One region of the Ancylobacter terrae genome, then DNA from elsewhere that is predicted to be linked to it. Evidence: riboswitches for the same ligand, from Rfam matches in the RefSeq annotation. Region 1 holds a riboswitch; each other region holds the start of a gene.
The links. A riboswitch is a leader RNA that binds a small molecule or an ion and turns the genes downstream of it on or off. The one in region 1 is predicted to bind cobalamin.

Region 1 (10,349 bases):
TGAGCCGGGACGAAACGCTTCTTGCGGTCCGCTCGCTCGCCAAGGCCTTCGCCGGCGTGCGCGCGGTCGACGACGTGTCCTTCACCGTGAACCGCGGCGAGATCGTCGGGCTGATCGGTCCGAACGGCTCGGGAAAGAGCACGACGATCGACTGCATCACCCGTTTCACGCTCGCGGACCGGGGATCGGTTCTGCTCGACGGCGCGGACCTGTCTTCGGCGTCGCCGGAGGACGTCGCCCGCGCCGGGCTGGTGCGCACCTTCCAGAACGTGCGGGTCTATGACCGCCTCACGCTGATCGAGAACGCGCTGATCGCCCGGCAGAGCTACGATCGCGTCGGCTGGTGGCAGAGCTTCCTGGGCGGCGGTGCCGCGCGCCGGGCGGAGTTGCGGGCGGCCGAGCGCGCCCGCGAGCTGATCGAGCTGGTCGGGCTCGGCGCGGTGGCGACCTTTCCGGCCAGCTTCCTGTCCTATGGCCAGAAGAAGCTGCTGGCGCTCGCCATGGCACTGATGAGCGATCCTAAGGTCATCATCCTCGACGAGCCGCTGGCGGGAGTGAATCCCACCGTCATCCGGCGGGTGGCCGGCCTGATCGACCAGCTGAACCGGCAGGGCCAGACCTTCGTCATCGTCGAACACAACGTCCAGTTCATCATGGATCACTGTCACAAGGTCGTCGTCATGGAACAGGGCGCCAAGATCGCGGAAGGCCCTCCGGCCATCATCCGCGAGGACGAGCGCGTGCTCGACGCCTATCTCGGCAAGGCCGACGCCATTGCCATGGAGCTGGCCTTCCATGGATAGAAAAGCGATCGCGCTCGACATCGAGGACTGGTCGGCCGGCTATCTCGACCAGCCGATCGTCCGCAACGTCTCCGCCCGCTTCGAGACGGGAACGGTGACGAGCCTCATCGGCGGCAACGGCGCGGGCAAGTCGACGTTGCTGAAGTCGATCTTCGGCCTCAACAAGCGCTTCGGCGGCAGCATGACCTTCGAGGGGCGGCCGGTCCATGGCCTCGCGCCGGCGGACAGGCTGAGGGCGGGCATCGGCATCGTGCCGCAGGGGCGCTGCAACTTTCCGCTGCTCAGCGTCGCCGAGAATCTCGAGATGGGCGCCTACCTCCTGCCGCGCCGGGCGGCGGACGCGGCGATCGAGCGCGTCACGGCGCTGTTTCCGCTGCTGCGGCGCAAATGGCGGGAACTCGCCGGCAATCTCAGCGGCGGCGAGCAGCAGATCCTGGAGACCGCGATGGTGCTGGAGAGCGCCCCGCGCCTGCTGCTGCTCGACGAGCCCTCGCTCGGCCTGTCGCCGAAGATGCAGGCGGAAGTCTTCGAGACCGTCGATTCCATCCGCAAGGAAGGCGTGACGGTGGTGATGGCCGAGCAGAACGTCTTCGGCTCGCTGATGATCTCCGACCGGGCCATCGTGCTGGAACTCGGCCGGATCTTCGCCGACGGGCCGGCCCGCGAACTGATGCACGACAGCCGTATCAAGGCCGCCTTTCTCGGCGGCACGCCCATGGAAGAGGACGCCGCGTGAGCACATCGCCGACCATCATCCCCGCCCGCCGCGGCATCGCCGTCGCGCTCCGCCGCGGCCAGACGTTCAAGATATCGAACCCCCACGGTTCGCAGGTGCTGGACACCTGGGCCTTCATGGCCGGCGACATGGCCGAGTACATGTCGATGGAACATACGCGCTCGGCCACGAGCCGCATCATTCCGGGCGTCGGCGACACCTATGTCAGCAACAGGTTCACCCCGATGCTCACCGTGCTCGAGGACACCTCGCCCGGCGTGCACGACACGCTGATGTGCTGTTGCAGCGCGAAGACCTATGAACGCCTGAAGTTCAAAGGCTATCACGACAACTGCCACGACAATTTCCACGCGGCGCTCGCTTCGGTCGGCGTGTCGTCGCCCTTCACGCCGGGACCGCTCAACCTGTTCATGAACTTTCCCGTCTCGGCCGAGGGCATCATCACCCGCGAGCCGCCGGCCTCCCGTCCTGGCGACCACGTGCTGTTTGCCGTCGAGGCCGATCTGCTGGTGGTCATCTCGGCATGCCCGCAGGACATCCAGACCGTGAACGGGCTGGGAAAGATGCCCACCGATGCCGCTTACGAGATAATCGAATGATCCAACGGCTCGAATCAACGCAGGCATTATGAAGACGCTCGACACCGCATTGAAACTGCTCCGGCTTTTCGACACCGACGAGCAAACGCTCTCGGTGACGGAGATTGCCGAGGCATCGGGGCTGCCCAAGAGCAAGGTCTCCCGGTTGCTGGCGGTGTTCCGCACCAACGGTTTTCTCGAGCAGGACGAGCTGACCCGGCGCTACCGCATCGGCCTTGCGGCCTTCGAGCTGGGCTCGAACTACGTGAAGTCGCAGCCGATCGCCCATGAGGCGCTGCCGGTGATGCGGCAGATCGTGGAGCAGACCGGCCATTCCACCACGCTGACGGTGATGCGCGGCGAACTCGTCCTGCATCTGCTGGCGGTGGAGGGGCCTCATTACATCGACGGGCGCTGGCGCGTCGGCAACCGGCTGCCCTATTTCGCGACCTCCGCCGGCAAGGTGCTGGTCGCCGGCATGGACCCGGAACTGATCGCCGGCTTCATCGCCCGGCATCCGCCGACCGCGATCACCCCGGCGACGGTCACCGACCCCGAGGCGTTGCGCCGGCAGCTTGCGGAAGTGCGCCGCGCGGGCATGTCGATCACGCGCGGGGAAAGCGCGCCGGGCCTCGCCGCCATCGCCGTGCCCGTGCTCGGCCGCTTCGCCCAGACGGTCGCGGCGCTCGGCCTCGTCATTCCGGATCGCCTGTTCGATACGGCCGAAGTCCCATCGCTCGTCGCTCTGCTGCATACCGAGGGGCGCAGGCTGTCGATCAAATGCGGCGCGGCGGACTATCCCTATTCCCCGCCGCCCGACAGGAGCGCGCCTGCGCCGAGGCACATCGCCTGAGGCGGACGGCGCATTGGATAACCGGCTCGAAGCGGAGTGACCGAGCCGGCAGGAAAGCGCAGGAAATGCGCGCATAATCGGGACGGAGTTGCATATGTTGAAACAGGGCACAGTCATTCGGGCCGCCAGTGCCGGCTCGGCAGAGGTCGAGCGCGGAGCGATCGAGATCGGCACCCTGGCGAGCGGCCGGCCCGTTCAGGTGCCCTACATGCTCCGCCGGGGCCGGCAGCCCGGGCCATGCCTGTGGGTGAACGGGGCGGTGCATGGCGACGAGATCAACGGCGTGTTCGCCGCGCAGCGGTTCTTCGAGCGCGTCCGCACCGCCGATCTCGCCGGCACGGTGGTGGTCACGCCGGTGTCGAACGTGCTGGCCTTCGACGAGCGGCGCAAGACCACCGCCATCGACGGCATAGACATGGACCAGAGCTTTCCCGGCCGCGCCGACGGCTTTGCCACGGAACGTCTGGCGGCCAAGCTGTTCGAACGCTTCGGCGGCGAGGCCGACGTCACCGTGAACATTCATACGCTCGGCACGCCGTTCACCGCGCTTCCCTACGCCGTCTACAAGGTTCATCCGAACGGGAGCGTGCCGGAAAGCCGCCTGCTCTCCCTCATTTCCTGCTTCGAGCCGACGGTGGCCTGCCGCATGCCGGTGAGCGGGGCGGGGGGGGAATTGCCCGGCAACATCGCCGGGGCGCTGGATTATCAGATGCTCGCCCGCGGCAAGGCAGCGTTCATGGTGGAACTGGGCTCGGGGGGATGCCTGGACGAGGCCGCGGTGGAGCAGGGCGTGCGCGGGCTCGCGCGCCTCGCCGCCCGGCTAGGCATGATCGAGAAGCACAGCGTGGGGCAAGGCGCGCCGCGTCTTCGCCGGGTGACCGCCCGCGCGCACAAGCTGGCCGCGAGCGGCGGTCTGTTCGAGCCGCTGGCGACACCGGGAACCGTGCTGCCGGCCGGCGCGCCGCTCGGGCGGGTCCGCAACCTCTTCGGCGACATCGAGGAGGAGATCGTCGTGGAGGGGGAGTCGCACATCATCGCCATGCGCCGCGATCCGGTCGTGCATTCGGGCGATCGTGTCGCCTTTCTTGCCTCCCGCTGGGACGAGGTGACGACGCATGACGGCTGACGCTCGCCCGCTTGTCGCGGTCGCCCAATACGCGCCGGTGTTCGGCGACGCCGCGGCCAATGCCGCCCTCTCGCTGGCCTGGATCGAGCGCGCGGCCGATGCCGGCGCCGGGCTGGTGGTGCTGCCGGAATGCAGCTTAACCGGCCTCGCCTTCTCCGATCGGGCGACGTTGCGGGCGCATGCGGAGCCGCTGGAGGGGCCGGGCGTCACCGCCTGGCGGGACGCGGCGGCGCGGCGGGGCATCCACATCGTGGCCGGTTTCGCCGAAAGCGCCGGTGACCGGCTGTTCAACACGGCGGTGCTCGTCACCCCGGAGGGCGACGTCGCCACCTACCGCAAGACGCATCTGTTCGGCAATGAATGCGGGCTGTTCGATCTCGGCGACCGGCTGGTCTGCGCCGACACATGCTGGGGCCGGGTCGGTCTCGCCATCTGCTACGACCTCTGGTTCCCGGAAGTTGCGCGCGCGCTGGCGCTGGCGGGGGCGTCGCTGGTCGCTGCGCCCAGCAACTGGTTCACGCCGCCCCGGCAGGCGGATGAGGCGGGTGCGCAGGTGCCGATGGCGTTTCATCTGGCGACGGCGGCGGCCTGCTCGAACGAACTCACCATCGCCTGTGCGGACAGGATCGGCGCGGAGAACGGCGTGCGCTTCCTCGGCGGCAGCTTCGTCCTCGGGCCGAATGGCCGCCCCATCGCCGGGCCGGCCGCGGGTGACGGGGAGGCGCTGCTGCTGGCGACGTGGCCCGACCCGGAGGCGACCCGCCGCAAGGTCCAGAGCCACCTCGCCACCCGCCGGGTCGAGCTGTACGCGCGGCCCGTGGCGGTGGCGACGACGGCGCGGGAGGGGGAGAGTGGCTAGGCGGCTGACCCACGCGCATTGGGGGACCTTCGAGGCGCTGACCGAGGGGGGCCGGATCGTCGGCGTCGAGCCCTTCGCCCGCGATCCCGACCCCTCGATGCTCCTGCGCTCGGTGCCGGACGCGGTGCATTCCGACACGCGGATCCGCGAGCCGATGGTCCGCGAGGGCTATCTGCGGCGCGGCCCGGCGGACGCCGGGCGCCGGCGGGGCGGCGAGACTTTCGTGCCGGTGAACTGGGACACGGCGCTCGCGCTGGTGGCGCAGGGGCTGCAGGAGGCGCGGGCGGAGGGCGGCAACGAGGCCATCTTCGGCGGCTCCTATGGCTGGTCGAGCGCCGGCAGGATCAACCATGCCCGCACCTTGCTGCACCGCTTTCTTTACCGGATCGGCGGCTGCGTCGATCAGGTCACCAACTACAGTTGGGGCGCCGCGGCGATCCTGCTTCCTCATGTCGTCGGCGGCATCGAGCCGGTCGCCGGTCCGGTGAGCGACTGGCCGACCCTCGTCGAGAACACCGAACTGATGGTGCTGTTCGGCGGCGCGCCGGCACGCAACCAGCTGATCACCACGGGCGGCGCCGGCGCGCATGAATCCCCGGGCTGGTTCCGGGCGGCGCGCGATGCGGGCGTGCGGTTCGTCTCGATCAGTCCCTCGCGTGCCGACATGCCGGAGGAACTCGGCGCCGAATGGCTGCCGATACGGCCGGGTTCCGACACCGCGCTCATCCTCGCCCTCGCGCACACGCTCATCGAGACGGGGCGGGCCGACCTTGCCTTCCTGCACAGGTACACGGTCGGCTATGAGAGGTTCCGCGACTATGTGCTGGGCGTCGAGGACGGCACGCCGAAATGTGCCCGCTGGGCCGCGCCGCTGACCGGCATCGCCGAGGACGCGATCCGCGACCTCGCCGCCCGCATGGCGTCCTCGCGCACCATGATCACCGCGACATGGTCGCTCCAGCGCGCCGACCATGGCGAGCAGCCCTACTGGGCGATTGTCGCGCTCGCCGCCATGCTGGGACAGATCGGGCTTCCTGGCGGCGGCTTCGGCTTCGGCTACGGATCGATCAACGGCATGGGCGTGCCGCGCCGGCCCGTTTCCGCCCCGGCCATGGAGTCGGGCCGCAACCCGCTGGGACTGGCCATTCCCGTCGCGCGCATGGCCGACCTGCTGCTGGAGCCCGGCCGCACCATCCCGTTCAACGGGAGCAGCGTCACCTTCCCGGACATCCGCTTCGTCTACTGGTGCGGGGGCAACCCGTTCCACCACCATCAGGACCTCAACCGCCTGATACGGGCGTGGCAGCGGCCGCGCACCATCGTCGTGCAGGACATCTGGTGGACGGCGACCGCCCGCCACGCCGACATCGTGCTGCCGGCCACGACGAGCTTCGAGCGCGACGATATCGGCGCCTCCCCACGCGACCGCTTTCTCGTCGCGATGCCCCAACTCGTGCCGCCGCAATTCGCCGCCCGCAACGACTACGACATCTTCAGCGATCTCGCGGCCCGCATGGGTGTCGAGGCCGCCTACACGGAGGGGCGCGATATCGCGGGATGGGTGCGGCACGCCTATGAGCGCTGTCGCGAGCGGGCCCTCGCCCAGGATGTCGACCTGCCGCTCTTTGACGCTTTCTGGGAGAGGGGCTTCGCCGAGATCCCGCCGCCGGAAAAGGCCTTCACGCTGTTCGAGAGCTTTCGCAACGATCCCGACCGGTTCAGGCTGGCAACGCCGTCGGGCCGCATCGAGATCTTCAGCGAGGCCATCGCCCGCTTCGGTTATGCCGATTGCCCCGGTCACCCCGTCTGGCTGCCGCCGAAGGAATGGCTCGGCGCGACCGGAGCCGGCGCCTATCCGCTTCATCTGCTGTCCGGACAGCCGGCGACACGGCTTCACAGCCAGCTCGACAACGCGCAGGTCAGCCGGCTGTCGAAGATCGCCGGCCACGAGCCGATCCTGATGAATATCGAGGACGCCCGCGCCCGCAACATCCGCGACGGTGACGTCGTCCGGGTGTTCAACGGGCGAGGGGCCTGCCTTGCCGGCGCGGTGACCACGCCCGACCTGCTGCCGGGGGTCGCGCATCTGGCGACGGGCGCCTGGTATCTGGCCGATGAGGCGGGTGCCTCGGGGGCGCTCGAACTGAACGGAAATCCGAACGTCCTCACCCGGGACGAAGGTACCTCCGCGCTCGGCCAGGGGCCTTCCGCGCAGTCTCTGCTGGTCGAGGTCGAACTCTACCGGGCGGGAGGAGAGCCGCCGGCAGCGCCCCCTGTCGGAAGGGACTGAGGCCGCCGGCATTGCCCCACTTGGATAGTCCAGATGGCGCAGCTGCATGCCGGCATCGTATCAATTCGTAATAGTAAACTCAGATCAAATGAATGGATTCGAATTGAGCGGTGGGTCCTCGTGGCCGCGACGCAAAATCCCAAGGAGCTTGCAATGAGCGACGTGACGATCGAGCCCGTGGCCAATCTCCAGACCATCCCCGCGCGGCGGGGCGCGTCGGCCTATGTCTCCCGGGGCGCTTGCGTGCGCGTCATCAACACGCACGGCAAGCAGGTGGTCGACACCTGGGCCTTCAACGCTGTCGACATCGAAGAACATCTGTCGATGGAGCACAGCCGGGCGTCGCTGCTGCGGATCATCCCGAAAGTCGGCGACACGCTGGTCAGCAATCGCCGCAATCCGATGCTGAGCGTCGTGGAGGACACCACGCCCGGCATCCACGACCTGCTGATCGCCGCCTGCGACGAGCACCGTTACCGGCAGCTCGGGGCCGTCGGGCACCATGACAGTTGCACGGACAATCTCAGGGACGAACTGGCGAAGCGGGGCGTTTCGGGACGCGGCACCCCGAGCCCGCTCAACCTGTTCATGAACGTGCCCGTCCATGCGGACGGCCGTCTTTCGTTCCAGCCTCCGGTCAGCCAGGCAGGCCAGTACGTCACGCTGCGTGCCGAGATGGACCTGATCGTCGTGTTCTCGGCCTGCCCGCAGGACATGATTCCGGTCAACGACATGCGGCCGACGGACGCCCACTTCGTCGTCATCTGAGGGCCCGGAACAGGGATCATCGCGAGGCGTGAGCTGCCCTCGCTGAAGGCCGCCCGCGCCTTCTAGGCCACGACGCGCCATCTCAGCTTCCGCCGGGCCGCCGGCGAACTGTGCGTGACGGTGACGGTGGTGAGCCACCAGATCAGGCATCTGGAAGCCCCCGCGCGAGGAACCGCCAGATGGCACGTCATATGACGACATAAACATGTCTTTATGTCAGTTGACCTGTCGCCTCCATAGGGGCATCCTGCGCGGGTCATGGTTCTGCGGCGTTCTTGGCGCCGCAGCTAAGAGGGAAGTCGGTGAGTCTTTCGGGACAATGCCGGCGCTGCCCCCGCAACTGTAAGCGGCGAGCCTGTCGTCCATTCCGCGTCACTGGAACGAAAGTTCCGGGAAGGCCGGGCGAGAGGCGGTGACCCGCGAGCCAGGAGACCTGCCCTGACAGCATAATCGTCCCTGGGCGGGGTGTCCCGGTGGTGCGTTCGCGCGTCCACCGGTGCCGTGCGCCCGTGGCCGCGCCTCGCGTCCGCTCGGCCTTTGCCCCCAATCCTGATTGGGGTTAGCCGATGAACTGTCCTTCTTCCGCCGGCACGGTGCCGGTTTCCACCCTCGGCACGCCGCGCATCGGTCCGTGCCGCGAGCTGAAAAGCGCGCTCGAAAGCTACTGGTCCGGCAAGAGCGATGCGCCGGCGCTGCTGGAGGTGGGCGCGCGCCTGCGCGCCGCCAACTGGGCACGGCAGAAGGCGCTGGGCGTCACCAACATCCCCTCCAACGACTTCTCGCTCTACGACCACGTGCTCGATACGGCGGTGATGGTGGGGGCGATTCCGCCGGCCTATGGCTGGACCGGCGGGCCGGTGCCGCTCGACACCTATTTCGCCATGGCGCGCGGGGCGCAGGGTGATGAAGCCGTATGTGTCCATGGTCATTCGCACGGCCGTGAGCATGGCGTCCCGGCGCTGGAAATGACCAAATGGTTCGACACCAACTATCACTACATGGTGCCGGAATTCGCGCCGGGACAGCGCTTCGCGCTCACCTCCGCCAAGCCGGTCGAGGAGTACCGCGAGGCGAAGGCGCTGGGCTATGAAACGCGCCCCGTTCTGCTCGGCCCCGTGACTTTCCTCACGCTCGGCAAGGCGACGGAGCCGGGGCTCGACCCGCTCTCGCTGCTCGGCGATCTGCTGCCGGTCTATGTCGAGGTGCTGCGCCGGCTCTCCGCCTCGGGAGCGGACTGGGTGCAGATCGATGAGCCCTGTCTCGTCACGGACCTTGATGACGCCGCCCGCGCCGCATTACGCGAGGCCTATGGCTTCTTCGCCCATGCACTGCCCCGGCTGAAAATCATGCTCACCCCCTATTTCGGCCGGCTGGGCGACAATCTCGACACCGCGCTTTCCCTGCCGGTCGCCGGGCTGCATCTCGATCTGGTGCGAGGCGCCGGGCAACTGCGCGAGGTGGCGGACAAGGCGAGGGCGGGGCTCGTTCTTTCCTTCGGCGTCATCGACGGGCGCAATGTCTGGCGCGCCAACCTGCCGAAGCTGCTCGACACGCTCGAACCCTTCGTGCGCAAGCGCGGCACCGACCATGTCGAGATCGCCCCGTCCTGCTCGCTGCTGCATGTGCCGATCGACCTCGAGCCGGAGACGGGGCTCGATCCGGATGTGAAGAGCTGGCTCGCCTTCGCCGTGCAGAAGATGGACGAACTCGTCACGCTGGGCACCGCGCTCGCGGGCGGGCGGGAGGTGGTGCTCGGCAAGCTCGCCGCCTCGGCCAGAGCCGCCGAGGCCCGCAAGACCTCGACCAAGGTGCACGATAGCGCCGTCGCCGCACGCCTGTCGGCCGTCACGCCCGAGGATGCGCGCCGCGCCAGCCCCTTCACCCATCGCGCCGAACGGCAGCGTGCCCGCCTCGGCTTGCCGCTCTACCCCACCACGACCATAGGCTCCTTCCCGCAGACGCCGGAGGTGCGCAAGGCGCGCGCCGCCCATGGCAAGGGTGAACTAAGCGATGCGGCGTATGAGGCGTTCCTGAAGCAGGAAACCGCCCGCACCATTCGCTGGCAGGAGGAGATCGGGCTCGATGTGCTCGTGCATGGCGAGTTCGAGCGCAACGACATGGTGCAGTATTTCGGCGAGCAGCTCTCGGGCTTTGCCTTCACCAAGCATGGCTGGGTGCAGAGCTACGGCTCGCGCTATGTCCGCCCGCCAATCCTGTTCGGCGATGTCTCGCGCCCCGCGCCGATGACCGTCGCGTGGTGGCGCTTTGCCCAAGGCTTCACCGAGCGGCCGATGAAGGGCATGCTCACGGGGCCGGTGACCATCCTCAACTGGTCC
Region 2 (10,349 bases), 1.7 Mb from region 1:
CTGGAACATCAGGGCGAGGCCCTTCGGGGGCGCGCTCACGCGGCGCCCCCGGGACGAAGCGCGATCAGCCGCGCTGGGTTTCCAGATAGTCGACGCGGCGCTCGAGATTGGCCTCGCGCACCATGCCGGGGATCAGGAACAGATCGATGATCTGGCCGATGCCGAGCAGGCCGAGCGTGAGCAGCCACAGCGCGCCGGTCCAGTAGCGGCCCGCATAGAAGCGGTGAATGCCGCAGAACCCGGCGAGGCCGAAGAACCAGAACAGATAGGCGAGGGCCGTCGATTTCATCGCCCCGCAAACCCCTTGCAGCATGGCACCGCCGGAACTGGCGGTGCACCGGATATGGGGAAGGACGTGAAAAAAGTGAAGAGAGAAAACAAAGCGCGCGCACGGGAGGTAATATATTGATCTTATGGCAGGAATATGCTATGCACCGGTCTCGTTGCTTGGGGGCTGCGCCCCCAAGCAACGAGACCGGTGCGAATAAAAGAGCACAAGTTATTAATTTTATTGAGAAAATTCCGGTATGTCAACTTTTTGAGTCGCTTCATCGGCCGCCTCCTTGATGCTCTCGTAATTGAACTGATAATAAGAGCATTATTCCCTTAAGTAAATGAAAAATAAGCTTTTTTAGTCAGAACTCGATGCCCTTCTGGGCCTTCACGCCGGCCTTGAAGTGGTGCTTGACCAGCGTCATCTCGGTGACGAGGTCGGCCGCCTCGATCAGCGCCGGCTTGGCGTTGCGGCCGGTCACCACGACATGCAGCCCCTCGCGCCGGGCGGCCAGCGTGTCCACCACCTGATCGAGCGGGAGATAGTCGTAGCGCAGCGCGATGTTGATCTCGTCGAGGATGACGAGGCCGATGGTGGGGTCGGCCATCAGCTCGCGCGCCTTCTCCCAGGCGCGGCCCGCGCTGGCGATGTCGCGGGAAAGATCCTGCGTCTCCCAGGTGAAGCCCTCGCCCATGCTGTGCCAGATCACACGCTCGCCGAAGGTCGCCAGCGCATCGCGTTCGGCCGAGTGCCAGGCGCCCTTGATGAACTGCACGACGCCCACCCGGCCGCCATGCCCCAGAATACGCAAGGCGAGGCCGAAGGCGGCGGTGGACTTGCCCTTGCCGGCGCCGGTGTGGACGATCAGCAGCCCCTTCTCGATCGTCTTCTCCGCCACCTCGGCATCCTGCACCGCCTTGCGCTTCTCCATCTTGGCGCGGTGGCGGGCGGCATCCTCGGGCGAGACGGGATGGGGCGGCGTTCCGGTGTCGGTCATGGCTTCACCTGCAGGGGCAGCCCGGCGACCATGAACAGCACGCGGCCGGCGCGCGCGGCGATGCGCTGGTTCAGCCGGCCCTGCGCGTCGCGGAAGCGGCGGGCGAGGGCGTTGTCGGGAACGATGCCGAGGCCGACCTCGGTCGAGACCACGGCGAGGGGGCCTTCGCGCCGGGCGACCGCCTGTTCCAGCGCGGCGCTCTCGGTGTCGAGATCGGCGTCGGCGAGGAGGCGGTTGCTCAGCCAGAGCGTGAGGCAGTCGATGAGCACCGGCCGGCCGGCGGGCTGCCGGGCGAGGGCGTCGGGCAGGTCGTGCGGGGCGTCGATGGTCTGCCATCCCGCTCCGCGCCGCGCCCGATGCAGGGCGATGCGCTCGGCCATCTCGCCGTCCCAGACCTCGGCGGTGGCGATGTAGGTCCAGGGCGGCGGCAGCGCCTCGACCAGCGCCTCGGCCTGCGCGCTCTTGCCCGAGCGGGCGCCGCCGAGGACGAAGGTGAGGCCCATCACGCCGTCTCAGGCCGCGCGGGCGGCCGGCACCGCATCGGCCTCCGCCGCGAAGCGCGGGCGCAGCGCGCCGGCGAGCGCGCCGAGCAGCACCCAGAACACGAAGCTCGACGCCACCGAGGCGACCACGAAGCTGTGGTACAGCCCTTCCGGGATCGGGCTTTCGAAGCTGTCCGGCTGCGGCGCGCCGATCACATGCGGCACCAGGATCAGCACGACGCCAAGCGCGGCGAACAGCGCCGAGCGCGGCAACACCATCAGCGCGATGCCGGCGGCGGTGGCGGCGGCCGTTCCCGCCCACCAGAGCTGGCGCGCCGCGAGATCGGCCGCCGGCATGGCCGGCAGTTCCGGCGGCAGGCCGAGATTGGGCGCCAGCGTGAAGGCGGCGAAGCCGGCGAGGCCCCAGAACAGGCCGTGGCGCCAGTCCCTGAGGCCGCCGGCGAGTTCGCTCGCGGCGACCAGCAGCAGCGCATAGCCGAAGCCGGTGAGTACCATGAAGATCACGGTGAGGCCGTTGCGCTCCAGCCCGTCGGCCGGGCTCCAGCCTTCGTCGCCATGGTCATGGGCGGGCGCGGCGGTGTCGTGGGTGGGGGCGGGCGCAGCGTCGTGCGTGTGCGGCGCGGCTTCCCCGGCGGCCTCGTAGGTTTCGGCCTGGAGGATCAGAGGCACCGCGGCGACGAGGTGGATGCCGGCGACGACGACGCCCGAGCCAATACCGGCCAGCGCCGCCACGAACAGGATCGTGCGGAACAGAGACATCGATCTTCCCCGCGGCTCAGTGGCAGGGGAAGGCGGTGGCGTGGCGCACGTCGTGCGAGGCGTTGTGCACGGCCTCGATGTGGGAGAAGCCGACGCCGCCGAGCACGACGACGCCCAGCAGGGCGGCGAAGGTGACGGGCAGGACGCGGGCGGCGAGGCTCGCCGTCGCGGCGGCGGTGCCGAGCGGGCGGTGCGAATCGTGGGTCGTCATCGTCATCTCTCCCGGCCCTCCACCCGAGGGCCGCTGGGGTTACGTCGCCGGCCGGTCTCCTGGCTCGCGGGTCGCGGCCGTCCTTCCGCCTTCCCGGCCCGGGGGCCAGTGGCATTGCCGGAAGAAAGGCTCGCCGCTCACAGTTGCGGGGGCAGCCGTGGATTGGCGAGGATCGCCCTCGCCCACCACGTTCCCGTCTTGCGTCCCGTGCGCATCACGGGAACCGACGACTGCGCCGACTATAGACGCGGGCCGGCCCGGCGCAATGGCCCCGCCCTGCGCCGACATCCTCCTTTCAGACGGGGAGGGCGCGCGATGCCGGCTTGCCGGGCGGGCCGATCCGCATTTCAGTGAGCGCATGACCCAGCCGCGCCGCCTGCCCGATGCCGATGCCCTCGCCGCCCTGTTGCTCGGGCGACCGCCGGCGTCGCGCACCCTCGTCGCCATCGCCGGTGCGCCGGGCTCGGGCAAGTCGACGCTGGCCGAGGCGCTCGCCGCGCGCCTGCCCGACGCCGCCGTGCTGCCGATGGACGGCTACCATCTCGACGACGGCGTGCTGGCGGGGCGGGGCCTGCTGGCGCGCAAGGGCGCGCCGGAGACCTTCGACGTCGGCGGCCTCGCGCACATGATCGCGCGGCTCCGGGCGAATGAGGAGGCCGAGATCGCCGTGCCGGTGTTCGACCGGGAGATCGAGATCGCCCGCGCCGGGGCACGGCTGATCCCGCGTTCGGTGCGCACCCTCGTGGTCGAGGGCAACTACCTGCTGCTCGACGAGGCGCCGTGGGCGGAGCTGCGCGCGCGGTTCGACCTGACGGTGATGGTCGAGGTCGCCGAGCCCGAGCTGCGGCGCCGGCTCATCGCCCGCTGGCGCGGCCTCGCCCTGCCGGAGGACGAGGTGGTCCGCAAGGTCGAGGGCAACGACCTGCCGAACGGCCGCCGCCTGCGCGAGCGCAGCGCGCCGGCCGATGTCGTGATCGCGGGGTGAGGGCGCCCCCCGCTGCCTCGTCCGCCCGTCGCATTGACATCGCGCGCCGGCGCGTCCTTAAGTGCGGGCGACCGGCGGTCCCGTCCTCGCGAGGGGAGGGGCCAAGAGGGAATGCGGTGCGGGCTGGCCTTCGTCATGAAGGACGCCCAATTCCGCGGCTGCCCCCGCAACTGTAAGCGGCGAGCCTTTCTCCCGAAAAGCCACTGGCGATGATGCCGGGAAGGCGGGAGGCAGGCGGCGACCCGCGAGCCAGGAGACCTGCCGTCGGTCCGGTCGCGCGTCGGGCGGGGTGCCCTTGATGCGCGCATGGGACCGGCGGACAGCGATGTCGCGCCGCTCTCGCGCGGGCCTGTCCCGCGACCGCCGTGCCCCGTCCGGATGCGATGAGCGGAGCGCGGTGTTGAGCGAAGGTCCAGCCGACACGACCCTGCCGGAGGCGGACAGCGAGGGTGCGAGCGCGCCGGCTATGCCGTGCGGCCTCGCCAGCCCGACCGTGCTGATGGTCTGCACCAGCTGCCGGCGCCCAGGCGACGACGACGCCCTGCCGCGCCCGGGCGAGGACTTCACCCGCGCCGTCCGCACGGCGGCGGAAGGCTCGACCGTCACGGTCAAGGGCATACGCTGCCTCGGCAATTGCTCGCGCGGCCTCTCCGCCGCGCTGACCCGCGAGGGCGGCTGGACCTATGTGTTCGGCGGGCTCGATCCCGACCGCGATGCGCGCGCCCTCGTCACCGGCGCGGAACTCTACGCCGCCGCCGGCGACGGCTTCATGCCCTGGCGCGGCCGCCCCGACATCCTCAAGCGCGGCGTCGTCGCCCGCATTCCCCCGCTCGATTTCCCCGGAGAACCCGAATGAGCGCCGATCTCTCGCGCGTGGAACTTGCACGCGTGCCCTGCACCATCGTCACCGGCTTCCTCGGCTCGGGCAAGACGACGCTGATCCGCCACGCGCTCGCCAACGCCAAGGGCAAGCGCCTCGCGGTGATCGTCAACGAGTTCGGCGATGTCGGCATCGACGGCGACATCCTGAAGGGCTGCGGCATCGAGACCTGCCCGGAGGAGAACATCGTCGAATTGGCCAATGGCTGCATCTGCTGCACCGTGGCCGACGATTTCGTGCCGGCGCTCGACGCCATCCTGTCGCGCACGCCGAAGGTCGACCACATCCTGATCGAGACCTCCGGCCTCGCGCTGCCGAAGCCGCTGGTGCAGGCGTTCCACTGGCCGGCGATCCGAAGCCGCGTCACGGTGGACGGCGTCGTCGCGGTGGTGGACGGCGAGGCGTTGGCCTCGGGCCGCGTCGCGCACGACCACGACGCGCTGGCCGCGCAGCGGGCCGGGGATGCCTCGCTCGACCATGACGACCCGATCGAGGAGGTGTTCGACGACCAGATCGCCTGCGCCGACCTCGTCGTTCTCACCAAGGCCGACCTGATCGACGCCGCCGGCGCCGCGCGCGCCCGGGCCGCGCTCGATGCCGAGCTGCCGAAGGGCGTGCGCGTGGTCAGCGCGACCGGGGGAGAGCTCGATCCGGCGGTGCTGCTGGGGCTCGGGGTCGGCACCGAGGACGACATCGCCAACCGCCGCACCCATCACGACGACGAGGCCGAGCACGACCATGACGATTTCGACAGCGTCGTGCTCGACGTGCCGGAGATCGCCGATCCGGCCGAGCTCGCGGTGCGCATCGCCCGCGCGGCGGAGGCGGTGAATGTGCTGCGGGTGAAGGGCTTCGTGCCGGTCGCCGGCAAGGCGCTGCGGCTGCTGGTGCAGGCGGTGGGGCCGCGGGTGACGCACCAGTATGACCGCGCGTGGGGTGCCGAGCCGCGCGCCGGGCGGCTGGTGGTGATCGGGCTGAAGGGATTCGACCGGGCGCGGGTCGAGCGGGAGCTGGCGGGCGCGCGCGCGGCGGCGTGAGGGGCTGGCGAACTCGCGGAGGTCCCGCGTCCTTCTCGCGGTCATCCCGGACGGCCGAAGCGCCGATCCGGGATCGTCGGGGAGGTTCGCCTTGCGGACGATCCCGGCTGTTCGTTCGGCTTCAGCCGGGATGACCGCGGCGGGCGCCGCCGCCGGGATGCCCGCGCGGGGCGCGTCGACTGGCGGTGTCCCGGCCGGTGTCATATCGACCGGCGTCAGGGCCGGGCAGGTTTCGACGGAGACCGGCAGAGGTCGGTTGTCCGTCATAGCCGGCCTTGTCCCGGCCATCCACGTCTCCTCTAATCGCATGTCACGTCTCTACTCTTCGCCTGTGACGCGGCGCGGGGGCCCGGCACCGAGCCGGTCATGACGAACACGGAACGGATCACCGGGCGCGATGCACCTGCTGACAACCACATCCGCCAGCCTCGACGACCTCGTCGAGCCGGTCGATCTCGGCCAGACGCCGGGCGAGATGGTGGTCGCCTCCTTCACCGACAGCGACCTCGCCGCGCTGGCGGCCGCGTGGGAGGCCGGCGACCGGGAGGCGAGGGTGCCCGATCCGAGGGTGGCGGAAGCCGGAGCCGGCGCGGCACCGAGCCTCCGGCTCGCCCATCTGCGCGACTTGCGCCACCCGATGTCGGCGGATCTGTGGATCGACAAGGTCGCGGTGCGGGCGCGCATCGTCGTCCTGCGCCTGCTCGGCGGGCTCGACTGGTGGCGCTACGGCGCCGAGCGGCTGGCGGGCGAGGCGCGCGCGCGCGGCATCGCGCTGGCGCTGCTGCCGGGCGAGGACCGCGACGACCCGCGCCTTGCCGCGCTCTCGACGCTGCCGGCTGACGAGCTGGATGCGCTGCTCGGCTATTTCCGCGCCGGCGGCCCGGCCAACATGCGCGCGCTGCTCGCGCGGATGGCGGGGCATACGGGCCGTGAGGTCGCGGTGGCGGCGCCACTGCCGGTGCCGCTCGCGGGCTTCTACGAGTGGCGAGCGAGCGGAGCGGTGGCGCCGTCCCCCTCGCCCCCCCGGGGAGAGGGAACTGTCTGTACCGGAGAGGCTCGCGCATCGTCGGCCCATGGCGAGCCGGGGGAAGCCCTTGCCCCGCCGGTGAGAGGGGTGGATGAGGCGGCGCGCCATCCGGAAGACGGTGGCTCGGGGCCGGGTGAACGTCGCGCCTCCGCTCCCGGACAGGCGATGCCTGCTGTCGGCGCCCGATCTGAAGCGGCATCGACCCTTGCAAGCTCTTCCTCACCCCAACTCTCTCCCCGCCGGGAAGAGGGAGCCGCCTGTGCCGGAGAGGCTTGCGCATCGTCGGCCGATGGCGAGCCGGCGGAAGCCCTCGCCCCGCCGGGGAGAGGGCTGGGTGAGGGGCGCGCCCCGTTCGACGACGGCATGGACAGCAGCGGCGGCACGCCCGTCCACGGGTCCCACGCCGCCGCCTCCCCGGTGATCCCCGTCATCTTCTACCGCTCGATGTGGCTGGCCGGGGACACGGCGCCGGTCGAGGCGCTCTGCGCGGCGCTGGCGGCGCGCGGCCTCGATCCGCGGCCGATCTTCGTGGCCAGCCTGCGCGAGCCGGCATCGATCGCCTTCCTCGCCGCGGCGCTGGACGAGCTCCGGCCGGCCGTCATCGTCACCCTCACCGCCTTCGCCGCCGGCGAGCCCGGCGAGGCGACCGTGCTCGACGCGCCGGGCGTGCCGGTGCTGCAGGCGGTGGTGGCGACCACGCGGCGCGAGGCCTGGGCGGAGGGCGCGCGCGGCCTCGTCGCTGCGGACCTCGCCATGCATGTCGTGCTGCCCGAGCTCGACGGGCGTGTCCTCGCCGGCGCGGTCTCGTTCAAGGTCGCCGCGGCGCGGCACGAGGAACTCGGCTTCGCCAGCCTCGTCAACGACGCCGCGCTCGATCGCGTCGCGCAGGTGGCGGAGCGGGTGGTCTTGCTGGCGCGGTTGCAGGCGACACCGCCCGCCGCCCGCCGGATCGCCGTGCTGATGCCGGACTATGCCGGCGCGCCCGGGCGCACCGGCTGGGCGGTGGGCCTCGACGTGCCGGCGAGCGTGCGCGCGCTGCTCGGCGATCTCGCGGAGGCGGGCTACGGGGTGGAGGATATCCCGGCCGATGAGCGGGAATTGCTGGCGCGGCTGAGCGGCGAGCCGCGTGTCACGGAAGACGTGGATGGCCGGGACGGGACCGGCCATGACGGCATGGAGCGAGGCGAGCCGGGCACCCTCCCTCTCCCCGACGGCGTGAGGGGGCGGGGCGATGCGAGGCCGGCGCCCGACGTGGGTACGGTTGAGCGAGGGGAAGCCGGTGCGGACGCCGCCGCTGGATCGCCGGGGCGTTGCAGCGGGGCCGGCGACGAATCGGGCCGCGCTGCTCCGGGGGCGATTCGTCTCCCCGCCGCTTGGCCCCTCACCCCACCCTCTCGCCGCCGGGGGGAGGGCTTGTCCGCGGCGCCGGTGCCGCGGGATGAGGCCGCTGCGTCGCTGGTGCTCCCCCTCGACCGCTACCGCGCGCATCTCGCCGCCCTGCCGCCGGAGGCCGTCGCCGCCGTCACCGCCGCCTGGGGCGATCCGGCGGCGGATCCGGATGTCGTCGACGGCGCCTTCCGCTTCCGCGCGAGCGCTTTCGGCAATGTCACCGTCGCCATCGCGCCGGACCGGGGGCGGCGGGCGCAGCGGCGGGCCGACTATCACGACCCCGCCCTGCCGCCGCGCCATGCGCTGCTCGCCTTCGGGCTGTGGCTGCGGCATGGCCTGAAAGTGGATGCGCTGGTGCATATGGGCGCGCATGGCACGCTGGAATGGCTGCCCGGCAAGCATGTGGCGCTGACCGGCGCCTGCTTTCCCGAGCTGGTTCTCGGCGCGCTCCCCGTCGTCTATCCCTTCATCGTGTCCAATCCCGGCGAGGCGGCGCAGGCCAAGCGGCGCATCGCGGCGGTGACGCTCGGCCACCTGCCGCCGCCCCTCGTCGAGGATGATCTGGCCGGGGACGCGCGCGAGCTGGAGCGCCTCGTCGACGAATATGCGCAGGCGGACGGGCTCGACCGCCGCCGGCGCGAGCGGCTGGCCGGGCTCATCCTCGCGGAGGCCGAGCGTACGGGCCTCGCGCTGGAGGCCGGCGCGCGCGGGGCGGCGCCGGACGAGGCGCTGAAGCGGCTCGATGCCTGGCTGTGCGATCTCAAGGAGATGCGGCTGAAGGACGGGCTGCATGTCTATGGGCGCGGCGCCTGCGGCGAGGCCGAGCGCGCCGGCCTTCTCGCCGCGCTCGACGGGCATCGCGTCGCGGCGGGGCCGGCGGGTGCGCCGGGGCGCGGGCGCACCGACGTGCTGCCGACCGGGCGCAATCTGTTCACCGCCGATCCGCGCACGCTGCCGACCCCGACCGCGCTCGACCTCGGCCGGCTGGCGGCGGATGAGGTTCTGCGCGGCTATCTGCAGGCGCACGGCGAATGGCCGCGCGCGCTGGTGCTCGACCTCTGGGGCAGCGCGAGCCTGCGCACCGGCGGCGAGGAGATCGCGCAGGGCCTCGCGCTGATGGGCTGCCGGCCGGTGTGGGACAACGCCACCGGGCGCGTCACCGGTATCGAGGTGCTGCCCACCGCGGCGATGGGGCGCCCGCGCGTCGATGTGACGTTCCGCATCTCCGGCCTGTTCCGCGACCTGTTCCCGGCGCAGATCGCGCTGCTCGACGCCGCCATCCGGGCGGTGGCCGCCCGCGAGGAGGGGGTGGAGGAGAACCCGCTCGCCGCCGCGCGGGACGGGGGCGCGCGCATCTTCGGCACCGCGCCGGGGGCCTATGGCGCGGGCTATGACGGCGAGGCCGATCCCGCCGCGCTGGGCGACGCCTATCTCGCCAGCGCCTCGCATGCCTATGGCGGGCCGGAGGGGGAGGGCGCGGCGACCGCGGATTTCGCGGCGCGCGTCGCTTCGGCGGACCTGCTGGTCCATATCGCCGACGATCCCGGCCGTGATCTGCTCGAAGGGTCGGCCGATCTCGATTTCATCGGCGGCTTCGCGGCGGCGGCGCAGCGGTTCGGCCGCACGCCCGACCTCGTGGTGCTCGACAGCGCCGATCCGGCTCGGCCCCGCGCTCGCCCGCTGGCCGAGGCGCTGGCGCGGATCGTGCGCGGGCGGGTGCATCCACGCTTCGTCACCGGGCTGATGCGGCACGGGCCGCGCGGGGCGTCGGAGATGGCCGAGACGGTCGACCGGCTGGTCGGTTTCGCCGAAGTGACCGGCGTCGTGCCCGGCCATCTCGTCGGCCTGCTGCACGAGGCCTATGTGCAGGATCCGGCGGTGCGCGCCTTCCTAGCAGTGGAGAACCCGGCGGCGGCGCGGGTGGTGGCGGCGCGGCTCGCCGACGCGCGGGCAAAGGGGCTGTGGCACCCCCGCCGCAACGATGTCGACGCCGATCTGGCGCGGCTCTCGGGGGAGGCGGCGGAATGAGCCCCGCGCAGGTCATTCCCGCCCGGCGCCGCGGCGCCTGCCCGAGCCTGCCGGAACCGATGGCGACCGGCGACGGTCTGCTCGCCCGGCTGGTGCCGGCGGAACCGCTGACGCCGGCCCAGCTCGCGGGGCTGGCGCGGGCGTCGCGCGAACATGGCAACGGGCTGATCGAGGTGACCGCGCGCGGCAGCCTGCAGGTGCGCGGCCTGTCGGCCGCCAGCGCGCCGGACTTCGCCGCCGCCGTGGCCGACCTCGGGAT
Region 3 (10,349 bases), on a different contig from region 1:
TCCGGGATGACGCCTGGAAGCACGTTCCAGCCGGTATTCCCCGCGCTCAGGCCGGCACCGCCGCCGCGCGCTTCTGGCCGACGCTGCGCCCCGCGCCTGCCGGCGTCGCCAGCCGCGCATGCGCCTCGACGATCGGCCGCAGCTTCGCCAGCACGGCTTCGGAAGCCGGCACCGCGCGCCCCGCCTTGGTGTCGACATGCAGCAGCATCTGCTCGGCGGTGGCGATCTCGCGCCCCTCCGGTCCGGCATAAAGGCGATGGAAGACGTGCAGGCGCTTGTCGTCGGCGGACAGGATCTGCGTGGTCGCCGCCAGCGCCTCGCCGAGCTTCGCCTCACCCAGATGCCGGATATGGGTCTCCACCGTGTAGTAGCTCTGCCCCGCCTCGACATAGGCGAGGTCGACGCCGATCAGGCGCAGCAGCGCGTCGGTGGTCTCGCCGAACATCTGCAGGTAGCGGTGCTCGGTCATATGGCCGTTATAGTCGATGAAGGCGGGCGAGACGCGGGATGCGAGCAGCGCCAGCGGCGCCGCCGGATCGGCCGGCGCCGGGGCGGGGGCCTGCGCCCACAGCCGCCGCTCGAAATCGGCCAGCAGCTTGCCCGCGCCCCAGCCCTGCCCGCCATGGCCCGCCTTCAGCGCCTGCACGATGCCGACGAGGTTCTCGTCGCGGATGCGCTCCAGCGCGCGGATCGACAGCCCGCCCGCCTGCGCGTCCGACTGCGCGCCGATCTTCTCGACCAGCGCCTCGTCGAGGTCGACCACGTCGGTGAGCTTGGTCCACGGCCATTGCAGGCAGGGGCCGAACTGGGCGAGGAAATGGCGCATGCCGGCCTCGCCGCCGGCGATGCGATAGGTCTGGAACAGGCCCATCTGCGCCCAGCGCAGGCCGAAGGAATAGCGGATCACGTCGTCGAGCGTCTCGACGTCGCAAATGTCGTCCTTGATCAGCCACAGCGCCTCGCGCCACAGCGCCTCCAGGAGCCGGTCGCCGACGAAGGCCTCGATTTCCTTGGCGATCACCACGCCCTTCATGCCGATGGCGTCCAGCACCGCCTTCGCCCGCGCGATGGTGGCGGGCGCCGTCGCCGTGCCGCCGACGATCTCGACGAGGGGCAGCAGGTAGACCGGGTTGTAGGGATGCGCGACAAAGAGGCGCTCCGGGTGGGCGAGCCCCGCCTGCAGGTCGGAGGGCTTGAGCCCGGAGGTGGAGGAGCCGATCAGCGCCCCGGCCGAGGCGCTCGCGTCGATCTCGGCCAGCACGCGGCGCTTGAGGTCGAGCCGCTCGGGCACGCTCTCCTGCACCCACTGCGCATCCTTGACCGCTTCCGCCACGCTCGCGCAGAAGGTGAGCCGCCCGCGCGCGGGCAGCGGGGCGCCGGTGAGCAGGCCATAGGCGCGCTCGGCATTGGCGATCACCTCGCCCACGATGCGCTCGGCCTCGGGGTGCGGGTCGAACACCTTCACGTCGATGCCGGCGAGCAGGAAGCGGGCGATCCAGCCGCCGCCGATGACGCCGCCGCCGATGGCGGCCGCGCGGGAGATGGGGGAGAGGCTTGTCATGTCAGGCTCCTTGGCGATTGTCCGGACATTGTCATTTCAACCTGAACCGCCTCATCCCGGGAGGCTGGTCGGAAAATCACGGCGGCGCCGACACCTGCCCCGTCATGGCCGGCCTGACCCGGCCATCCACGTCTGTCGGCCGGGCGCGGGTGGTGATGCAGGTGGCGGTGAAGGCGTGGATCCCCGGGCCAAGCCCGGGGATGACGGCGTTTCGGGACGTCCCGGTCGGGTTCCCGGAATGAGGTCGATGAAGAGTTCCAACTGGGCTCCTCAGCGCTTCACCAGCTTCAGCTTGGCGCGGACCTCGTCCGGCCCAAGGAGGCGCGCGCCCATGTTCGTCACCACGGTCGCGGCCTTCTCGACCAGCTGCGCATTGGTGGCGAGCTGGCCCTTGCCGGCATAGAGATTGTCCTCCAGCCCGACGCGGACATTGCCGCCCGCCAGCACCGCCGCGGCCGGATAGGCCAGCGCGTTGCGCCCGATCGAGAAGGCCGAGAAGGTCCAGCTGGCCGGCACGTTGTTGACCATCGCCATGAAGGTGTTGAGGTCATCAGGCGCCCCCCACGGAATGCCCATGCAGAGCTGGATCAGCACCGGGTCCTCGATCAGCCCCTCCTCGGCGAGCTGCTTCGCGAACCACAAATGCCCGGTGTCGAACGCCTCGATCTCCGGGCGCACGCCGAGCGCCGTCATCTGCCGCGCCATCTCGCGCAGCATGGACGGCGTGTTGGTCATGACGTAGTCGCCGAGATTGAAGTTCATCGTGCCGCAGTCGAGCGTGCATATCTCCGGCCGGCACGCGGCGACATGGGCGACGCGCTCGGTGGCGCCGGCCATGTCGGTGCCGGCCGCATTCACCGGGAACGGTGCCTCGACCGAGCCGAAGACGAGGTCGCCGCCCATCCCGGCGGTGAGGTTCAGCACCACGTCGACCTCCGCCGCGCGGATGCGGTCGGTCACCTCGCGGTAGAGGTCGAGGCGACGCGAGGCGGCCCCGGTCTCGGGATCGCGGACATGGCAGTGCACGATCGCCGCGCCGGCCTTGGCCGCGTCGATGGCGCTCTCGGCGATCTGCTTCGGCGTCACCGGCACCTGCGGCGACCGGCCCACCGTGTCGCCCGCGCCGGTGACGGCGCAGGTGATGAAGACGTCGCGGTTCATCGAGAGCGGCATGGATCACCTCCAGGAATGCGGAGCGAGCTTGACGCGGAACGCGATCCGTGACGCAACTTATTGCGAAGCCGGTTTTGCATTTGGCGCAGCCATGATCTTCGCCCATTCCGACGCGCCGCTCGACGTCACGCTGCTGCTCTTCCCCGGGCTGTCGCTGCTCTCGCTGGCGGCGACGCTCGACCCGATGCGCGGGGCGAACCGCGTGCTCGGCCGGCCGGCCTATCGCTGGAGGCTGGTGTCGATGGACGGGGCGATGCCGGCGGCGAGCTGCGGCCTGCCGATCCCGGTCGACGGCGTCTTCGATCCGGCGCGGGCGCAGGACATGCTGCTGGTGATCGCCGCCTTCGATGCGGCGAGCTTCGCGACGGCGCCGATCATGAAGGCGCTGCGCGCGGGCGCCCGGCGCTCGGCGGTGGTCGGCGGCATCGAATCGGGATCGTGGCTGATGGGCTTCGCCGGCCTGCTCGACGGCCGCCGGGCCACCACGCACTGGGAAGACCTCGAGGATTTCGCCGCCCGCTTCCCCAACACCGACGTGCAGCCGGACCGCTTCGTCGTCGACGAGCCGGTCTTCACCACCGGCGGAGCGACGCCGGCGCTCGACTGCATGCTGTCGCTGATCCGCGCGCGCAACGGCTATTCCACCGCGCTCGATGTCGCCAGCCTCTACATCTACGAGGAGGTGCGCACCGGCTCGGACGTGCAGCCGATCGTCTCGCTGGGGCGCATTCGCCAGCACGAGCCGCGCGTCGCCGAGGCGATCCGGCTGATGGAGACGCATATCGACCGTCCCCTGACCATCGCCGCCATCGCCCGCAAGGCCGGCGTGTCGACGCGGGGGCTGGAGACATTGTTCGCCAGGACGGTCGAGGTCTCGCCCGGCGCCTATTACGTGACGCTGCGCCTCAACGCGGCGCGGCGCCTCGTGCTCGACACCAACCTGCCGATCGCCGACATCGCCGAGCGCACCGGCTTCTCCGCCATCGCCTCGCTCTCGCGGGCGTTCCGGCGGCAGTTCGGCGCGCCCCCCTCCGCGGCGCGGCGGAAGCGATTGTGAGGTCCTCGGGCGTCATCCCGGAACAGGCTCCGACGCGGCCGTCATCCCCGGGCTCGTCTCGGGGATCCACGCCTTTCGGAACGCCCTGGGCAAAGACGTGGATGGCCGGGACGAGCCCGGCCATGACGGTGCGCTTCGTATCGGAAGAGACTTTCCCCGCCGGCCCTCTCGGGACGGCGGTGATTATCGGCCCGCGTCAGAGCCCCAGCCCGCTCTTCGCGGCGGCGATGCCGGGCTTGCCGTCGAGCGTGGTGACGCCGTCGAGCCACTTCTCCACCGCCGCCGGGTTCTCCTTCATCCAGGCCTTCACCGCCGCCTCGGGCTGCATGCCCTTGTCGAGGATGTCGCTCATCAGGCGGTCCTCCATGGCGACGTCGAAGACGAGGTTGGTCAGCAGCTTGCCGACATTCGGGCACTCCTTCGAATAGCCCGGCCGGGTCAGCGTCACCACCGTGGCGCCGCCGTCATTGGGCCCGAACACGTCGTTGCCGTCGGCGAGATAGGCGATCGGCAGGTTGACGTTCATCGGGTGCGGCCGCCAGCCGAAGAACACCACCGGCTTGTTCTGCCGGATGTTCTGATTCACCTGCGCCAGCATGCCCTGCTCGCTCGATTCCACCAGCGAGAACCCCTTCAGGCCGAAGGTGTCGTCGGCGATCATCTTGGAGATGGTGCCGTTGGCGCCGCTGCCGGCCTCGATGCCGTAGATCTTGCCGCCGAGCTGGTCCTTGAACTTGGCGATGTCGGCATAGGTCTTCAGCCCGGCGTCATAGGCCGCCTTCGAGGTGGCGAAGCCGATGCGCGCGCCCGACAGGTTGGTCGCCGCGACCTCGACCTTGCCGGCCTTGACGAGGGGCGCCTGGCTCGGCTCCTGCAGCGGCATCCAGTTGCCGAGGAAGATGTCGCGGTCGCCGTTCTCCAGCGACTTGAAGGTGACGGCGACGGAGAGAACCACCACGTCCGGCTTGTAGCCGAGGCTGGTGAGCAGCTGGCTGGCGATCGCCGTGGTGGCGGTGATGTCGGTCCAGCCGACATCGGAGAAGCGCGGCTTGGCGCAGGCGGCCGGCTCGGCGGCCATGGCGGCCGACGACAGCAGCGCGGCGGATAAGGTGAGGCAGGCAACGAGACGGCGTGAGATCATTGCTGTTCCCTCGGGTTGGCCATCATGCCGCTGACCGGCAGGGCAGGCAAAAGCCTAGCCCCCGCCCCGCCGGCTGATTGACCTGAAACGAAGCGAACACGACGCATTGCGCAGCGTCCCGCCGGGACAGGGCGAATCCCGTCGTCCCCGCGCCTCCCGCTGCGCCCGGCGTTGATCCTCCTCAACGCGCCCCGCCGCGCCCGGCCTCACGCTCCGGGGTCACCCCCGCCGCACGCCGGCCTTGAGACTGTCATGCGCCGGGGCGAGGATGGGCGCCCGCGCAGCCGCTGCGCACGGCACGAGGGAGAAACGGGAATGGTCAACGAAAAGGGCCGCGGCCGGAAAGCCGCCGCGACGCCGCCGGCAGCCGCCGCACCTGAGGTCGCCGCGACCGAGGAGCCCGGCTCCCTTCCCGCCGAGGTGGAGACGACGCTCGCCGACGAACGGCGCGAGGCGGCGCAGGAGGCCGAGCTCTCCGCCGTCGCCGCGATGGCCGCCGATGGCGCCGCCGGCGAGGGGCTGGAGGCGCTGATCGCCGGCGCCGCCCCCGACGATGCGCTGCGCCTGCGCCAGTCCCTCGGCCTGCCCAAGCCCGCCGGCCACCCGCGCGCGACCAGCGACGAGCTGGCCGACGACTGGCGGCGGGGCGGCTATCCGTTCAAGTACAAGATGCTCCGGCGCGACTACGAGCGCGAGAAGTTCATCCTGCAGACCGAACTGCTGAAGCTCCAGTCCTGGGTGAAGGAGGCGCGCCAGCGCGTCATTATCCTGTTCGAGGGGCGCGACGCCGCCGGCAAGGGCGGCGCCATCAAGCGCTTCATGGAGCACCTCAACCCGCGCGGCGCCCGCGTCGTGGCGCTGGAGAAGCCGAGCGAGGTCGAGCGCGGCCAATGGTACTTCCAGCGCTATGTCGAGCACCTGCCGACCACCGGCGAAATCGTGCTGTTCGACCGCTCCTGGTACAACCGCGCCGGCGTCGAGAAGGTGATGGGCTTCTGCTCCGAGGAGGAATACCGCGAGTTCCTGCGCCAGGCGCCGGAATTCGAGCGCAACCTCGCCCGCAGCGGCATCCACCTGTTCAAGTTCTGGTTCTCGGTCAGCCGCGACGAGCAGCGGCGCCGCTTCAAGGAACGCAAGGTCCACCCGCTGAAGCAGTGGAAGCTGTCCCCGGTCGATCTCGCCTCGCTCGACAAGTGGGACGACTACACCCGCGCCAAGGAGGCCATGTTCTTCCACACCGACACGGCGGATTCGCCCTGGACGGTGATCAAGTCGGACGACAAGAAGCGGGCGCGGCTGAACGCCATGCGCTACGTGCTGCACTCGCTGCCCTATACCGGCAAGGACCCCGAGCGCATCGGCCGGGTCGATACGCTGCTGGTCGGCCGCGCCAACACCGTCCATGAGCGCGGCGAGCACGACAACGGCGGCTGAGGCGGCGGCGGGCGACGGCCCGGCTGCCGCGGCGAGGTCCCGAAGGTCCGGCTTGACAGGCGCCCCGATCTCGCAAGTGTGGGCGGGCGCATGGTGTCCGGGCGCGGCGACTCGCCCGGATGAAACGGGAACGGGGAAGAGCGGGGGCCGTAGCGCGGCCGCCGCCCGAAGCCCCGACCGCCCCCGCGACTGTGAGCGGCGAGCCTCCCCCGATACGCCACTGGCCCGAGAGACGGCCGGGAAGGCGGGGGCCGGCGGTGACCCGCGAGTCAGGAGACCGGCCCTGCGCATGGCCCACCTTTTGCGCCGTCGGGTGAGACGGCATCGGAGACAGCTATGCATATCGAACCCGGCCTCGTGGCCGACGCCAAGATCTGGCTGAGCTACGCCACCGCCGCCGCCGCGGGCGGCTACACGCTGAAGCTCGCCGCCGACGCGGCACGCGAGCGCGGCGTCGGCTCGCTGCTGGCGCGCAGCGCGGCGACCACCGCCCTCGTCTTCGCCTTCTTCGAGGTGCTGCCGCACCACCCGGTCGGCGTGTCCGAGGTGCATCTCATCCTCGGCTCGACGCTGTTCCTGATCTTCGGCGTGGCGCCGGCGGCGATCGGCCTCGCCCTCGGCCTGCTGATCCAGGGCCTCTTCTTCGCGCCCTTCGACCTGCCGCAATACGGCATGAACGTCACCACGCTGCTGGTGCCGCTGTTCGCGCTCACCGCGCTGGCGCGGGCCATCATCGCGCCAGATACCCCCTATGTGGAGCTGAAGTACCGGCAGGCGCTAGCGCTCTCCACCACCTACCAGGCCGGCATCGTCGCCTGGGTCGCCTTCTGGGCGCTGTACGGCCAGGGCTTCGGCGCGGAGAACCTCTCGTCGGTCGCCTCCTTCGGCGTCGCCTACATGTCGGTGATCCTGATCGAGCCGCTGGTCGATCTCGCCGTGCTGGCCGCCGCCAAGGCGCTGTCGGGCCTGCGCGGCAGCCCGCTGTTCGAGCGCCGCCTCTACGACGCCGCCTGAACCCCGCTCGCCGCAACGAAAGACGCCGCCGGCCGGTGACGGCGCGGCGGCGTTTTCGTGAGGAGCCGGTGGCAGCCCGGAAGCCGCCGCCGGTCGATGCGCCGGATCAGGCGAGGTCGAAGCGCCCGAGATCGGTCACCTTGGCCCAGACCGCCACGAAGTCGTCGATGAACTTCTTCTGCGCGTCCGCGCTGGCATAGACCTCGGCAAGCGCGCGCAGCACCGAGTTCGACCCGAACACGAGGTCGACCCGCGAGCCGGTCCACTTCGCCTCGCCGGACTTGCGGTCGCGACCCTCATAGACGTCCTTGCCGCCGCCCTGCGCCGTCCACTGCGTGCCCATATCGAGCAGGTTGACGAAGAAGTCGTTGGTCAGAACGCCCGGCCGGTCGGTCAGCACGCCCTTCGACGAGCCGTCGGCGTTGATGTTGATCGCGCGCAGGCCGCCGACCAGCACCGTCATTTCCGGCGCGGTCAGGGTGAGGAGCTGGGCCTTGTCGACCAGCGCCACCTCGGCCGCGACGGTCAGCGAGGGCTTCTGGTAGTTGCGGAAGCCGTCCGCCTGCGGCTCCATCACCGCGAAGGCGTGGATGTCGGTCTGCTCCTGCGTGGCATCGGTGCGGCCCGGCGTGAACGGCACGCGCGCCTCGAAGCCGCCCGCCTTCGCCGCCTGCTCGATGCCGGCATTGCCGGCGAGCACGATGAGGTCGGCCAGCGAAACCTTCTTGCCCCCGGGCGCCTCGGCGTTGAAGCCGGCCTGGATGCCCTCCAGAACCTGCAGCACCTTGGCGAGCTGCTGCGGCCGGTTGACCTCCCAGTCCTTCTGCGGGCTGAGACGCACGCGCGCGCCGTTGGCGCCGCCGCGCTTGTCGCCGCCGCGATAGGTCGAGGCCGAGGCCCAGGCGGTGCCGACCAGTTCGGAGGTGGTGAGCCCGGCGTCCAGCACCTTGGCCTTCAGCGCCGCCGCGTCCGCGTCGTCGATCAGGGGGTGGTCGACCTCCGGCACGTTGTCCTGCCAGATCAGCTCTTCCTTCGGCACTTCCGGCCCGAGATAGCGGGCGCGCGGGCCGAGATCGCGGTGGGTGAGCTTGAACCAGGCGCGGGCGAAGGCGTCGGCGAACTCCTGCGGCTGCTCGAGGAAGCGGCGCGAGATCTTCTCGTAGGCGGGATCGAAGCGCAGCGACAGGTCGGTCGTCAGCATGCGCGGCTTCTGCTTCTTCGAGGCGTCGTGGGCGAGCGGAATATCCTCCGGCCCGTCCTTGGCCTCCCACTGGATGGCGCCGGCGGGGCTGCGGGTCTGCACCCATTCGAACTTGAACAGGTTCTCGAAGAACAGGTTGGTCCACAGCGTCGGGTGCTGGGTCCAGGTCACCTCGATGCCGCTGCTGATGGTGTCGCCGCCCGAACCCGAGCCGTAGCTGCTGATCCAGCCCAGCCCCTGCGCCTCGAGCCCCTCATCCTCCGGCACCGGGCCGACATAGGTCGTGGCCGCCGCGCCGTGGGTCTTACCGAAGGTGTGGCCGCCGGCGATCAGCGCCACCGTCTCCTCGTCGTCCATCGCCATGCGGGCGAAGGTCTCGCGGATGAAGGCCGCCGCCGCGAGCGGGTCGCCGCTGGCGTTCGGGCCTTCCGGATTGACGTAGATGAGGCCCATCTCGGTGGCCCCGAGCGGGTTGGCGAAGTTCTCCAGCTGGCGGTGCGCCAGCCACTCGCCCTCGACGCCCCAGTTGATGTCGAGGTCCGGCTCCCAGCTGTCCTCGCGGCCGGCGGCGAAGCCGAAGGTGCGGAAGCCCATCGTCTCCAGCGCGACGTTGCCGGTGAGGATGAGGAGGTCCGCCCAGGAGATCTTCTGGCCGTATTTCTGCTTGATCGGCCAGAGCAGGCGTCGCGACTTGTCGATATTGACGTTGTCCGGCCAGGAATTGAGCGGGGCGAAGCGCTGCTGCCCGCGCCCGCCGCCGCCGCGCCCGTCGGCGAGGCGATAGGTGCCGGCGGCGTGCCAGGACATGCGGACGAACTGCGGCCCGTAATGGCCGAAATCGGCCGGCCACCAGTCCTGCGAATCGGTCATCAGCTTGCGCAGGTCGTTCTTCAGCTCGGCATAGTCGAGCTTGGAGAATTCCTCGCGGTAGCTGAAGCCCTGCCCCAGCGGATCGGTCTTGGCGGAATGCTGGCCGAGGATGTCGAGGCGCAGCTCGTTCGGCCACCAGTCGCTGTTCTGGCGGGGCCCGCGACCGTGGGCGACGGGGCACTTGCCCACGCTGTCGTCAGTCTTGGCGTCCATGTTGCTCTCCGATCATGGCAGTGCTGAAGGTGCGGTGCGCCCGGGCGCACAAGAGTGGCCGGTGCGGATGACAGGCGTGGGACGGTGCGCGCCCGTGCCGGACCGCGCAATCCGTAGATGGCACGATCACGCGGCCAAGCCCGTGGAATGGCGGTATCGGCATGGGCGGCTCCCTCGTCGCCGCCTTCATAGCAAAGCCCTTTCATTATATTAATTCCGATTTTCTGATCAGCCCGATAAGATGAACTTATCGTCGCCGGCCGATCCTTGTGCCCGCCTCGCTTCGGCGGTCGTGCGGCGCCGGGGGGCTTCTCCAAATGCCGCCGGAATCATAGGCTAGGTATGATGAGGCGCACCGCCCGATCGGCGGCGCGCGACAGGGTGGTCGGGGTCGGTCCGTTCGTGCAGCCAAAGTCCCGTTGGATCGGTCGCCTCCTCAAGCCGGCACTGATGGCCGCCATCGTCGGCCTGTTTTCCGTCTTCGGCCTCGCCGACCGCATCGCCGGCTTCAGCGCCAATCTCGGCGAGAAGGACCGCATCGTGCGCTGGGCCTCGGTGCTCTCCGGCGCGACGCGCAACGCCATCCCGGTGACGCTGATCGACATCGACGGCCCGACCATGGCGGCGCTCGGCAACCCGCCGCGCGCGCCGCGCGACCTGCTCGCCGGGCTCATCGCGCTGGGCG

Region 2: it holds a riboswitch for cobalamin, as region 1 does, so the genes downstream of both, ACEUEL_RS03165 (DUF1636 family protein) here and metE (5-methyltetrahydropteroyltriglutamate--homocysteine S-methyltransferase) in region 1, are expected to answer to the same signal.
Region 3: it holds a riboswitch for cobalamin, as region 1 does, so the genes downstream of both, ACEUEL_RS14860 (energy-coupling factor ABC transporter permease) here and metE (5-methyltetrahydropteroyltriglutamate--homocysteine S-methyltransferase) in region 1, are expected to answer to the same signal.

Annotation. Positions count from the first base shown of each region.
Region 1 is NZ_JBJGXH010000001.1:2,352,029-2,362,377, reverse strand. It holds gene ACEUEL_RS11355 (ABC transporter ATP-binding protein) at 1-803, shown strand, start outside; gene ACEUEL_RS11360 (branched-chain amino acid ABC transporter permease) at 1-3, shown strand, start outside; gene ACEUEL_RS11350 (ABC transporter ATP-binding protein) at 796-1,539, shown strand; gene ACEUEL_RS11345 (DUF1989 domain-containing protein) at 1,536-2,138, shown strand; gene ACEUEL_RS11340 (IclR family transcriptional regulator) at 2,167-2,970, shown strand; gene ACEUEL_RS11335 (M14 family metallopeptidase) at 3,065-4,096, shown strand; gene ACEUEL_RS11330 (nitrilase-related carbon-nitrogen hydrolase) at 4,086-4,955, shown strand; gene ACEUEL_RS11325 (molybdopterin guanine dinucleotide-containing S/N-oxide reductase) at 4,948-7,245, shown strand; gene ACEUEL_RS11320 (DUF1989 domain-containing protein) at 7,399-8,013, shown strand; partial or broken gene ACEUEL_RS11315 (hypothetical protein) at 8,095-8,208, shown strand; cobalamin riboswitch at 8,256-8,468, shown strand; partial or broken gene metE (5-methyltetrahydropteroyltriglutamate--homocysteine S-methyltransferase) at 8,580-10,349, shown strand, end outside.
Region 2 is NZ_JBJGXH010000001.1:666,605-676,953, forward strand. It holds gene ACEUEL_RS03130 (cobyric acid synthase) at 1-9, opposite strand, end outside; gene ACEUEL_RS03135 (NINE protein) at 65-289, opposite strand; gene cobO (cob(I)yrinic acid a,c-diamide adenosyltransferase) at 636-1,271, opposite strand; gene cobU (bifunctional adenosylcobinamide kinase/adenosylcobinamide-phosphate guanylyltransferase) at 1,268-1,774, opposite strand; gene ACEUEL_RS03150 (CbtA family protein) at 1,784-2,533, opposite strand; gene ACEUEL_RS03155 (CbtB domain-containing protein) at 2,550-2,744, opposite strand; cobalamin riboswitch at 2,777-2,987, opposite strand; gene ACEUEL_RS03160 (nucleoside/nucleotide kinase family protein) at 3,103-3,729, shown strand; cobalamin riboswitch at 3,788-4,009, shown strand; gene ACEUEL_RS03165 (DUF1636 family protein) at 4,127-4,585, shown strand; gene cobW (cobalamin biosynthesis protein CobW) at 4,582-5,646, shown strand; gene cobN (cobaltochelatase subunit CobN) at 6,044-10,090, shown strand; gene cobG (precorrin-3B synthase) at 10,087-10,349, shown strand, end outside.
Region 3 is NZ_JBJGXH010000002.1:112,078-122,426, forward strand. It holds gene ACEUEL_RS14835 (carnitine 3-dehydrogenase) at 47-1,561, opposite strand; gene ACEUEL_RS14840 (BKACE family enzyme) at 1,832-2,734, opposite strand; gene ACEUEL_RS14845 (GlxA family transcriptional regulator) at 2,826-3,791, shown strand; gene choX (choline ABC transporter substrate-binding protein) at 3,988-4,932, opposite strand; gene ppk2 (polyphosphate kinase 2) at 5,248-6,366, shown strand; cobalamin riboswitch at 6,441-6,666, shown strand; gene ACEUEL_RS14860 (energy-coupling factor ABC transporter permease) at 6,703-7,380, shown strand; gene katG (catalase/peroxidase HPI) at 7,487-9,664, opposite strand; gene ACEUEL_RS14870 (CHASE2 domain-containing protein) at 10,010-10,349, shown strand, end outside.